Regions from separate parts of the Mediterraneibacter sp. 210702-DFI.3.120 genome, predicted to be linked through region 1. Evidence: riboswitches for the same ligand, from Rfam matches in the RefSeq annotation. Region 1 holds a riboswitch; the other holds the start of a gene.
What was found. Region 1 has a riboswitch for lysine ahead of LI162_RS05090 (Na+/H+ antiporter NhaC family protein). Riboswitches for the same ligand answer to the same signal wherever they lie in the genome.
Positions count from the first base shown of each region.

Region 2: it holds a riboswitch for lysine, as region 1 does, so the genes downstream of both, dapA (4-hydroxy-tetrahydrodipicolinate synthase) here and LI162_RS05090 (Na+/H+ antiporter NhaC family protein) in region 1, are expected to answer to the same signal.

Region 1 covers NZ_JAJCNG010000006.1:109,473-115,697, reverse strand. The annotation lists gene LI162_RS05095 (phosphoribosylaminoimidazolesuccinocarboxamide synthase) at 276-1,151, shown strand; gene LI162_RS05090 (Na+/H+ antiporter NhaC family protein) at 1,270-2,904, opposite strand; lysine riboswitch at 3,045-3,213, opposite strand; gene LI162_RS05085 (hypothetical protein) at 3,372-4,568, opposite strand; gene LI162_RS05080 (7beta-hydroxysteroid dehydrogenase) at 4,757-5,551, opposite strand; gene LI162_RS05075 (YitT family protein) at 5,644-6,225, opposite strand, start outside.
Region 2 covers NZ_JAJCNG010000001.1:20,194-26,418, forward strand. The annotation lists gene LI162_RS00085 (xanthine dehydrogenase family protein molybdopterin-binding subunit) at 1-1,380, opposite strand, end outside; gene LI162_RS00090 ((2Fe-2S)-binding protein) at 1,383-1,877, opposite strand; gene LI162_RS00095 (FAD binding domain-containing protein) at 1,879-2,694, opposite strand; lysine riboswitch at 3,031-3,202, shown strand; gene dapA (4-hydroxy-tetrahydrodipicolinate synthase) at 3,402-4,286, shown strand; partial or broken gene LI162_RS15850 (PD-(D/E)XK nuclease domain-containing protein) at 4,365-4,676, opposite strand; tRNA gene LI162_RS00110 (tRNA-Trp) at 4,728-4,798, shown strand; gene LI162_RS00115 (hypothetical protein) at 5,306-5,455, opposite strand; gene LI162_RS00120 (CPBP family intramembrane glutamic endopeptidase) at 5,954-6,225, shown strand, end outside.

The sequences.
Region 1 (6,225 bases):
CCTTTTCTACTATAATAATTTCTTATTAAATAATATCTGATTTGTTTATGATACCTCAAAAACATTCTGTTTTTTTTACTTTTCACTCAACGTATTCCACAATCACTCTCTTTATTTTTCCGTTGTTTTTATACAAAAAACACAATTTTCCACTTTTTCCCTTCTTCAATGATTTTTCACACCTCTCTTCCCACGTTTTCAGCCCGCTTGACAGTTTCCCCTAAAAAGTGTACGGTTACGTTGTAAATTCTAAGAAAATTCTATGAGGTGAAAAAATGCAGGAATTAAAACCAATCAAAGAAGGTAAAGTTCGTGAAATTTATGATAATGGAGACAGCTTAATCATGGTTGCTACAGACCGCATCAGCTGCTTTGACGTGATTCTCAACAATGAAGTTACAAAGAAAGGAACTGTCCTGACTCAGATGTCCAAATTCTGGTTTGATCTGACAGAAGACATTCTTCCTAACCACATGCTCTCTGTTGATGTAAAAGATATGCCGGAGTTCTTCCAGCAGGAAAAATATGATGGAAAATCTATGATGTGTAAGAAACTCGAAATGCTTCCGATCGAGTGTATCGTTCGTGGTTATATCACTGGAAGTGGCTGGGAAAGCTATAAAGAAAACGGAACTGTTTGTGGAATCACACTTCCGGAAGGATTAAAGGAATCTGACAAACTTCCTGAACCAATCTATACGCCTTCCACAAAGGCTGAAATCGGAGATCACGATGAGAACATTTCATTCGAGCAGAGCGTTGATCACCTTGAAAAATATTATCCTGGAAGAGGACGTGAACTCGCTGAGAAACTTCGCGACAACACAATTGCTCTCTATAAGAAATGTGCCGAATATGCTCTGAGCAAAGGTATCATTATTGCAGATACAAAATTTGAGTTCGGACTTGATGAAAATGGAAATATGGTAATTGGAGATGAGATGCTCACTCCTGACAGTTCCCGTTTCTGGCCTGCTGACGGTTATGAAGCCGGACATGGACAGCCATCTTTTGACAAACAGTTTGCCCGTGACTGGCTGAAAGCAAATCCGGACAACGACTGGACACTTCCACAGGAAATTGTAGATAAGACGATTGAGAAATACCTTCAGGCATATAAGATGCTGACAGGAAAAGATCTGGATAAATAAGATTTCATAAAACAAACAGGGACGAAATGAACCGCTTAACAAGCTTTTCATTTCGTCCTTTTTTACTACATTTCTGTAAAAAGAAAACGAGGATCAACTCCTCGCTTTCTTCTGGTTTTTAGTTTGTTGTTTTCACCCTACCTGTGTGATCTTTTGTGATTGCTTTGATTGCAAGCAGAACTCCAATCTGCAGAGCAATTCCGATCACGAGACAGATGACTGCATTCTGCAAGATACCTGCGATCACATATGTAATACAGGAAACTGCTGCTACAGTCATTGCATATGGAAGCTGCGTGGATACATGATTTACATGATTACACTGCGCTCCTGCGGATGCCATGATTGTTGTATCTGAAATAGGTGAACAATGATCTCCGCAAACTGCTCCGGCCATACAAGCTGAGATTGAGATGATCATCATTGTCTCGTTCGTACCCTGGAATACTGCAACTACGATTGGAATCAGAATTCCGAATGTTCCCCAGGAAGTACCTGTTGCAAATGCAAGGAAACATCCTACAAGGAAGATGATTGCTGGGAGAAGGTTCATCAATCCGCCTGCTGCTGAATTCATTACAGAAGCTACGAACGGAGCTGCTCCGAGACTGTCTGTCATTGCTTTCAGAGTCCATGCGAATGTAAGAATCAGGATAGCCGGAACCATTGCCTTAAATCCTTCCGGAATGCAAGCCATAGAATCCGAAAAACGAAGAACTTTTCTTACTGCATAAAAAACAATTGTGATCACCATTGCAAAGAAACTTCCAAGCATCAGTCCAACCGATGCATCACTTCCGGAGAAAGCCTCTACAAAGCCTGTTCCTGAGAAGAACCCACCAGAATAAATCATACCAATGACACAGCATACAATAAGTGACAGAATCGGGAATACAAGATCGATTACTTTTCCTTTATTGTAAATCGCATTTTCGGATGTATTTTCAAATGGTCTGTCTCCTGTTGTAAAAAGATCCCCTTCAATCGCATTTTTCTCATGCGCCTTCATCGGACCATAATCCTCTTTTGCAAGAACCAGTGTTACCATCATTATAACTGTAAGAATTGCATAATAGTTATATGGGATTGCACGAATAAAAATTGAAAATCCATCCTCCCCTTTAACAAATCCTGTTACTGCTGCTGCCCAGGAAGAAATTGGTGCAATAATGCAGATTGGCGCTGCTGTAGCATCGATCAGATATGCGAGTTTCGCACGGGATACATTGTGGCTGTCTGTTACCGGACGCATAACGCTCCCAACTGTAAGGCAGTTAAAATAATCATCAATAAAAATCAGCACTCCAAGTGCGATTGTTGCAAGCTGTGCACCCGCTCTTGTCTTGATATGCTCTTTCGCCCAGCGTCCGAATGCTGCAGAACCACCGGCTTTATTCATCATACATACCATAACACCAAGAATTACCAGAAATACTAGAATACCCATATTGTAAGAATCTGTAAGTACTCCCACTACTCCATCCTGAAATACATGTAAAATTGTAGCTTCCGGTTTAAATCCTGACCAAAATGCACCTCCGATCAAAATTCCAACGAATAAGGAGCTGTAAACTTCCTTTGTAATAAGTGCCAGTACGATTGCAACGACCGGCGGCACCAGAGACCAGATTGTTGCATAGAGCTGAGGTACATACTCGGCAGATGTATCTGCGGCAAATACTGTTGTTGAACTACAGCACAGAATGAGCAGAGACATCAGAAACACATACCCCATTTTTCTTTTGTTTCTCATTTCCTTTTTTCCTTTCCTGTAAACTTATGTTTGTTAAGTTTGTGTGTAAGCATAGTGGGTTTTGCCTGGGATTCTCTAAACGCAAAAAATGCCATAGGCACTCTCTGCTGGTGAGTCACCCATGGCATAATAATTCTAGCGTCATCGATAGCTCTCCACACCTGTGACAGTCCGGCGTATCTTCTACATCCGGCCCAGGAATCATATCTGGGAATATCATTCCTTCGGCGGCTTCTCCTTTCTCTCACTGACAGTCTTCCCAAGACTCTCGTCAGCGGGTACTCATATCACCGCGCCTCTATCAAACGTTACTATATTATCACATTCTATTTAAAAAAGCCAGACTTATTTTATAATAGTTTTCATTTTTATATTTCTACATTTTTATTAAACTCCTATTAAATAAAGTAATAGCTGTCAATACTCTCATATCAACAGCTATCACTTTCGTTTCCTACACTATAAAATTAGTTTGTTCGAAATCCGCTCAGTACATGATATATTCCCGTCTTTGAAGGCATCCCTGCAAATCCTTCCTGATTTTCCAACAATAACATCGTTCCGTCTGTTGAAATATAAATACGATAATCTTCTGACCAGTTAACAGGATTTTCTCCCTCATAATACCATTCACCACCTGTCCGCGTACTTTGTATAGACAAATAAGGATGTCCATCCTGCTGCGTACATGACCAGGTTCCTTCATAAATTTCATAAATGATATCACTATAGTCTTCTATTCCGTATTCTTTCTCACTCCAGGAAATACGTGCATATCCGTTGTCTAATAATTCTACAAAATAATCTCCAAATATATCACTATTATACTCATCTACTCCGAATTCCCAACAGCTGCCTATCAGATCTGCTTCCTGTATGTTCTCATGTACATCTCCATACCAATCTGTAAAACGACTTGCATCACATGCTTTATAGTCTGTAAAATCCTTTGCCTGCTCTACATTATTCTCCGTTGTTGGCAGCCAGACATGTCCATCTGTTCCCATCATCGGCACCCAGTCAGCCTGATATCCGGCTTCTGTTCCCATAGATACCATAGTTCCACCAATACCTTCGTTCTCCCCATTACACATTACCAGGAACGGTTCGCCTGTCTCAGACTGATATAAACTCTCCACAATCTCCGATATCCCTGTGTCATAATTCAATTCCATTCGACCTACACTAACCGGATCCTCGCCACTTCGAGGTACAATGCAGAAAAGCTCCGCCGGACCATGTCCACAGATTCGATCCGTACCGATTTCTTTAATAAATGTCATTTTACTTAACAGGTCAGGATACTTCTTTTCAATCCATTCCTGCACATGATCAACATAATCCGCCTCAACATATCCCAGGTATGCTACTGCAAATTGCTGTAATGTGCCATCCATACTCTTTCGTAGATTCGCAAGAGACTCCTCTGGACTGATAGGCTTATCTGTATCTGTTGTTTCAGGCTTTTTCCCCGAATCCGGTTTCTTTGTTTTCTTCTGTTTCTTTGATTCCGCATCCTCCTTTTCTTCTTTCGAATCACCCAGCCTTATCTGCCCTAATCCCGGTATGTCAATTTTTATCTGACAGCCCGTCAAGGTAAACATAAGCAGCAGACAAATCATTCCTGTTACAATTCGTCTAATTCTCTTTTTCATAGTTCTCATAAAAAGTTTCCTCCTATCCGTTCTAAACAATTATTGGAAACTCCTATTCCTTAACTTTATCTTACCATATCGTTATCATTAAAGATACTTAAAGTTATATATTTCCCATAAACAAAATAGCTGCTTCCCCTACTCAGAGAAACAGCTACTATAATCACTGAAAGATGATTCATCTAAAATCTGATTTTTTAGTTGTTAGAATAGAATGAACCCATATAACGGATATATTCATCATCTGTTTTATTTGCCTGCCAATTATGAACATTTGCTTTATTGTGCTCACCTGCAATAACAGAAAGAGATTTTCCAAGATTGTCAAATGCTTCCTCTACACAAGCTTCCGGTGTCATAGCTGTCTTCATAACAGCTTCTCCTGCTGGACCGCCTGGAAGATTGCTTAACAAACTTGGTGTAATTGTTGTTCCTAACGTAATAACCTCAACGTCTACATTTGTACTCTCACATTCTGCTGCCACAGCTTCTGTCAGTTTCTTAATGTAAGATTTTCCTGCACCATACTGTGCGTTATATGGTGAACTACTGATTGCTGTCAAAGAAGACACATTGATTACAGCTCCACGATCCTGCTTTGCAAAGATTCCCATGTAATGATAGAAACATTTCAAGAATGTCATAACATTAACATTGATCATCTGCTCATGCTTCTCCCATGGAGTATCCTGCAATTTTCCAAATGTATGGAAACATGCAACATAACTCATGAATCCCATATCAAGGTCTTTTGTTGCTTCAAAAATCTTGTCAGTACAGTCGGACTGTGCAAAATCTGCACGGATAACCATGTGATCCACACCATATGTTTCGCTGATACTCTTTCCAAGCTCCTGAAGTTTCTCTTCTCTTCTTCCTACCAGGACAACACTCATTCCCTCAGATGCGATTTTCTCTGCAAATGCTTTTCCAACGCCTTCTGTTGCTCCAAGGATGATACCCCACTCACCATACTTTTCTCTTAATGTCATTACTTTTTCCTCCTAGTTTACCGATTTAAAAACCGAAATATAATATAACACATATTGATAGAAATAACAATCAAAAACAGTATATTTTTCTATTATTCGTCATTATTACTAGAGAAAATGTCAGCCACCTCACTAATAATAATAAACGCTGCTGGATCAATGTCGTGAACAATATCTTTCATTCGAATCACCTGATATCTGTTCACCACAAAATACAACATTGCTTTATCGCGATTAGAGTATCCGCCTTTGGCGCTGACACGCGTAATACCGCTTCCAAATGTTTCTGTCAACACCTTGCATATCTCATGCGGCCACTCTGTCACAATAATTGCACACTTTGCTCTGTCGATACCTTCTACAATAAAGTCAACCGTCTTCAATGCTGCGGAATACGCAACGATCGAATACAATGGAAGCACCCAACTCTGAAGTACACATCCACAGATAATATATAAAATAATATTATATACCATAACAAATGTTCCTACTGTAACGCCTGCACGTTTTGCAAAAATAACCGCCATAACTTCGATACCATCCATCGCACCGCCATAGCGAATCGCAAGACCGCTTCCAATTCCGGAGATCACACCTCCAAACAGCGCACATAGCAGTAAATCTGTTCCTGCAAGCGGTGAAGCAATACTGACATCAATTGGAAAGATATCTGT
Region 2 (6,225 bases), on a different contig from region 1:
TTCTTTTGCTCTGGCAAGACATCTGTCGAGTGTACAGCTGTTTGTAACTTCGCCATAATAAGCCGGCATCTTATCGCCCTGGCGTACCATGTTCTTCTCACGAAGCACTGTCGGGTCCATTCCGAGAACTTCTGCAAGTTCATTTACAGCTGATTCTACAGCGAACTGTCCCTGTGTTGCTCCGTATCCACGGTAAGCTCCTGCTGACATAACATTTGTATAAACGACATCATATGTAAAGCGAAATGCTTCTGTCTTTCCATAAAGTGGAATGGATTTGTGACCGGAAAGACCTACGGTTGTCGGTCCGTGCTCACCAAATGCTCCAGTGTTGGAAAGTGTATAGAGATCGATTGCTTTAATATTTCCTTCTTTATCCGCTCCCAGACGTACATGAAGTTCCATCTCATGACGCGGTGAAGAAGCGATCAAAGACTCTTCTCTTGTGTAAATGATCTTCGCCGGTTTTCCTGTCTTCCATGTGACAAGTGCCGGATAAACTTCGGAAACTACAGTCTGCTTCGCACCGAATCCTCCACCGATTCTCGGCTTGATCACACGTACTTTGCTCTTCGGAATATCGAGTGCATGAGCAAGGATTCTTCTTGCATGGAACGGAACCTGTGTAGATGAAACGACATTTAATCTTCCGTATGCATCTAAATATGTATAAGTACGGAAAGTCTCCATCATCGCCTGCTGGTTCGCCTTTGTATGATAAACGCGATCGATCACGTGATCACATTTTGCAAGAACTGCTTCTACGTCTCCATCTCCACATACATCATGTGCACAGAGATTTCTCTTGTTGTCTGCGCCAACCGGGCAGAGGCTTCTCCAGTTATCTTCCGGATGCACAAGGATTGGATTATCCTTTGCTGTACGGAAATCAAGTACCGGTTCAAGAACCTCATACTGGATCTTCACAAGCTTCATCGCTTTCTTAACTGCTTCCTCTGAAGTTCCTGCCACGATTGCAGCTGCATCTCCAACGAAACGTACTCTCTGGTCAAGGATCAGACGGTCATACGGACTTGGTTCCGGATAGGTCTGACCAGCCATTGTAAATCTCTTATCCGGACAATCTTTATATGTAAGAACACATTCGATTCCAGGTACAGCCTCAGCACGTGCTGTGTTAATATCCTTAATTAATGCGTGTGCATATGGACTTCTGATCACTTTAACAATCAGACAGTCTGACGGTGCAAGGTCATTTGTATAAACACTTTTTCCTGTAACAAGTGCAGCAGCATCTTTCTTTACGACAGGACGGTTTACAATCTTCAGGGATTCTATAGCTTCTCCTTTTTCCTGATTGCTGTGGACAAATTCCGGTTTCTCAGGAATCAGATTCTGAACTTTATCTATTCTTTCCATTCTTACTCCTCCCCGCCCATTTTCTTTACTGTAATGTTAACTGCTGTATTTCTGACTTCCATATATTTCTGGATTGCACGAAGCTGTCCCATGTATCCTGTACAGCGGCACAGATTTCCTGCCAGATATTCTTTAATTTCTTCTATAGAAGGGCTCTTCAATTCACGGAACATTGCGAGCACGTTCATAATGAATCCAGGGGAACAGAATCCACACTGCTCTGCACCTTCCTGTGCAAGAAATGAGCCGAATTCTGCTGCTTCTTTCTCCACACCCTCAAGTGTTGTCACTTCATGTCCGTCAATGCTTGCTGCAAGAACAGAACATGACAGGCGGGATTTTCCGTCGATCCATACTGTACACAAACCACAGTTTGTTGTCTCGCATCCACATTTCACACTCTTACATCCAAGATCACGCAGAAGATTCAACAGGACTGTATCTGCAGCGATCTCTGTACTTACTTTCTTTCCATTCAGGGTAAACTGTACTTCCATCCTATTTCTCCTCCGCATTATATTCATCTAAAATTGAGCGCATCTCTCTGCGAAGCAGAACCTCCGCAAGGTGCTGTCTGTACTCCGCACTTCCGCGCATGTTGCTTCCATAAGTAAATTCTGCTGCCACACGTTTTGCATACTCTGTGAGCTGCTCGTCTGTAGCATCTTTCGGGATCTCCCACTGCTTTTCAAGCAATGCCGCTTTCATCGGTCTTGCTCCTACCGAAAAGAACCAGGACTCCTGACCTCTGTAAATTCCTGTTACGACAGAACATGTCAGTACCGGGAAATCTGTCTTTGTCTGACGAATTGATTCGTAACGGAATTTTCTCTTGCTCTTTCTGACAATCACAGATACAAGAATATCCTTATCTGCTTTTCTGTTTACAAACTCAGAAAGTCGAACAGTTCCTCCATTATATAATTCCACAAATGTATCCAGTGCCAGTAATGCAGTCAGCACATCAGAAAATCCGTATCTTCCATAGATACTGCCTCCAACTGTTGCCTGATTTCTAAACTGAACTCCAACAATATGACGAAGGCTTTCTGCAATTCCGTCCCCATAGAATTTTCTCAGCCCCTCATGCTCTTCCAGCTGGCGCAGTGTACACATTGCTCCAATGCGGAATACATGGTCTGTCTCCTCAATCTCATTCAAACCAAGTTCCGACATATCAATGATTGTCTTCACTCTTGCATTTCCTAATCTCATCCACATCATGCCGCCCATGATACGACTGTTTCTTGCCTGATTCAGCTCGTAAGCCTCCTCCAGTGTCTTAACTTTCACGTAATTACCGATTGTTAACACAGTAGGTCTCCTTCCTATCCACATACCTTTTCCAAGAATCGCGGTTCTCATCCTCGCAATTTTCTCTTGTTATCTTATGTCGTTTCTTGCGATTGTTTTTCAAAAAACAAACATACAAGCATAAAAAAAGTGCAAATGAAACAGCTTTGTCATTCACACATCTAGCGAATTAATGATATCATATATATAAGAAAAAAGTCAAAAAATCGGTTATACTTTATTATAATCAATTTTTATAAGGTGTACTTATAACCCGGGTACTATAAATAAGAAAGAAATCCAGAAACCATGTTGACATCATTGTACCCTCGGTGTTATTATTTGCTTAAACACGGAAACGTAGATAGAGGTTGCATTTTTCATAAGTAAGGTGACGGATGTGTCAGGAACAGAAGAACTCATCGGAAAGGGAAAGATGCCGAAAGGGTAAGAATCCTGAGTTCTTGTTCTTGGGCATGACGTGAATAGCGGCATGACTGTCATCGCAAGATGGAGAGCTATCTGAATTATACATAATGTATATTTGGGGACGGCGCATCTTGCCGTTTCTTTTATGTTTATTTACAGTTTACGCATTCTTGCATAGATGTATATTAAACAGTTACTGCTCATGGCTATTATAATTATCGTTCACAAGGAACTTATGCGCAATAACCTGCTATGACCAGTAATACTTTGTTTCACCATGTTGAAGGAGGATAAAAAGAATGGCAATTTTTAAAGGCGCAGGTGTAGCGATCGTTACTCCGATGAAAGAGAATCTTGAGGTCAATTATGACAAATTAGATGAGATGTTAGAGGAGCAGATTGCAGGCGGAACAGATGCGATCGTCATCTGTGGAACAACAGGTGAATCCGCTACTATGACAGAGGAAGAACATGCAGCAACAACCCGTTTTGCAATTGAGCGTGTGAACCACCGTATCCCGGTCATCGCCGGAACAGGTTCTAATTGTACAAGAACAGCGATCCAGTTGTCCAAAGAAGCTCAGGAAGATGGAGCTGACGGACTTCTGCTCGTTACACCATATTATAATAAAGCAACACAGAACGGACTGATTGCTCATTACACAGCTATTTGTAATGAAGTAAATATTCCGGCGATTCTGTACAATGTACCAAGCCGTACAGGATGTGGACTTCAGCCACAGACAGTTGCAACACTTGTGAAAGATGTTGAGAACATCGTAGGTATTAAAGAAGCATCTGGAAATATCAGCACAGTTGCACAGATCATGCATCTTTGTGATGGCAACGTTGATCTTTACTCAGGAAATGATGATCAGGTTGTACCGCTTCTCGCACTTGGCGGAATCGGAGTTATCTCCGTTCTCTCCAACGTAGCTCCGGCTTACGTGCATGACATGTGCTACAAATTCTTCTCAGGAGATATCGCAGGTAGCCGCAAGATGCAGTTAGATGCACTTCCACTGGTTGATGCTCTCTTCTGTGAAGTGAACCCGATCCCGGTTAAGGCTGCTCTTAACATGATGGGAAAAGAAGTTGGAACTCTTAGAGCACCTCTGACAGAGATGGAAGATGCACATAAAGAAGTTCTGAAAAAAGCAATGATGGATCTTGGAATTCTGTAAGAGAACAAAGAAAGGAAGAAGTGATTTTGAGGTCGCTTCTTCCTTTTTTATAATTGCCTGATCCGGCGTTTCTCTTGGTATTAACATCACATCATATCGCCCGTAACCGCTTTCTCTGTTGGACTTTACTTCATAACGATCTCTTAATTCTACCAAAAGTCCCAGAACGAATCCATGATAGAAACGCTCCGGCTGACTTTTTCCTGACGTATGTCTTCCTGTATCAAAACTGCTGAATGTAGCTAGTGCAACTTCATTCATATAAGTATTCATCTCTTTCACATTCCCCCAAAGCATCGCTTTGATAAATGCGTTATAATTTGATTCAGAATTAGAGAACCATCCTTGAAACATTTCTTGAATTTTCTTTATTTTTTTCTTGACATTCATCACTCCATAAGGTATACTTAACAAGTCGCTTGAGTTAAGCGACAACTGAATAGGGGATTGGTCAAATGGTATGATAGGGGTCTCCAAAACCTTTGGTGGGAGTTCGATTCTCTCATCCCCTGTATTAAAAAGCCTTAGAAACCGCGTAAAATCGCTGTTTTAAGGCTTTTTCTTTTTTTCCAAAAAGCAAAGGTAATCAAAAAGGTAATCAACCGCATGTTCGAAACATCTGAAGAAGGAGGAAATCTTGCACAAATGCGTCTCATATGGTACCAAAAAGACCTACTTTGCTAAAAATTTAATTATTTTAAATGATATTTTAAAGATACAAATAAAAAGAAATGCCTTAGCAGATTAATTCATATTCACATAAACATGAAGAATACTGTTAGGGCATTTCTTTTTTATCCAGATATTAACACAAGGGTATCAAAATACAATAAAACAAAGTTGATTGATCTATTCTTAAAAATAGCCACTTTCCCTCAAAACATCTATAATTCTCTTTTCCTCTATTAAGTAGATACCTTATATGAGTCTTATACAACTAATAACAAGAAATAATTGAAGAATATCCAACTCTTTAAAAAAGAGGATTTTTATTGAACATGCTAGATTTTAGATTAGAGTTATAAAATATTATTATCTTTATCATTTTTAATAATCTTGTAAGCTTCCAAAATTCCTTGCTTTACTGCAGATTTAATAATAAATACTAGTAACGGAATTATAAAAAAAATAATGATTAAAGCAATAAATAGTATCATTTGTAAATCCATAGAAAACTCCATTTCTAATAACTATAGTAAGTGTTTCAAATTTATCAGATTTATTCTAGTATAACATACTATTAATGAATGTAAAGAAAAATATTCCTAAGAACAACCTTTAATGGTCATAGTACCGTTAGTTCTTTTTCCTGCTTTTTGATGTCGTTCTCTTTTCAAAATAATATTCCCCTTTCCGTCATGACTACTCTGCAGATATAACGGAAAGCTGCGTCTACTCAAGTAGTAAGCCATTAAAAATCTGTTGATTGATACAAGTTCGAGGGAATGGGGAGCGAAATCCCCATCAAGATTGCCAGGTATCCTGATTTCCAAAAGGAAATTAGAGTTACTCAAGGGCGCATCTTGCCCTTGTTTAATAAAAGATTCGTTATGCTTTGCAGTAAATCAATGTTTTAAGTTTTCTCCAATTTGGAGAATAACCTGTGCCTAAGTGTCTAAAGTATGATATCATGTAAGTAACAAATTAGAAGTTACAAGGAAGGAATTATGAAATTTATGCAAACAGAGAAAAAACAGCTTTTGATCTATGTGATTATAGCATACGGTATCACATATGTAATGGGACTTCTGATGTGGTATGGCTATGGAAAAGGTCTTGATCTCAGCGCTTTTCCAAATGCGCAGATGCTGTATCCAGCAGCAGGTGTGATGATGGCTTATTTAATTACCAAAAAAGGAGATAAAAATCTTCCAACGGCTTTTTACATATTCTTTGTAGCTCTCACGGCGGTGCTGGTTGTCTGCACGGCGGCTTCTGT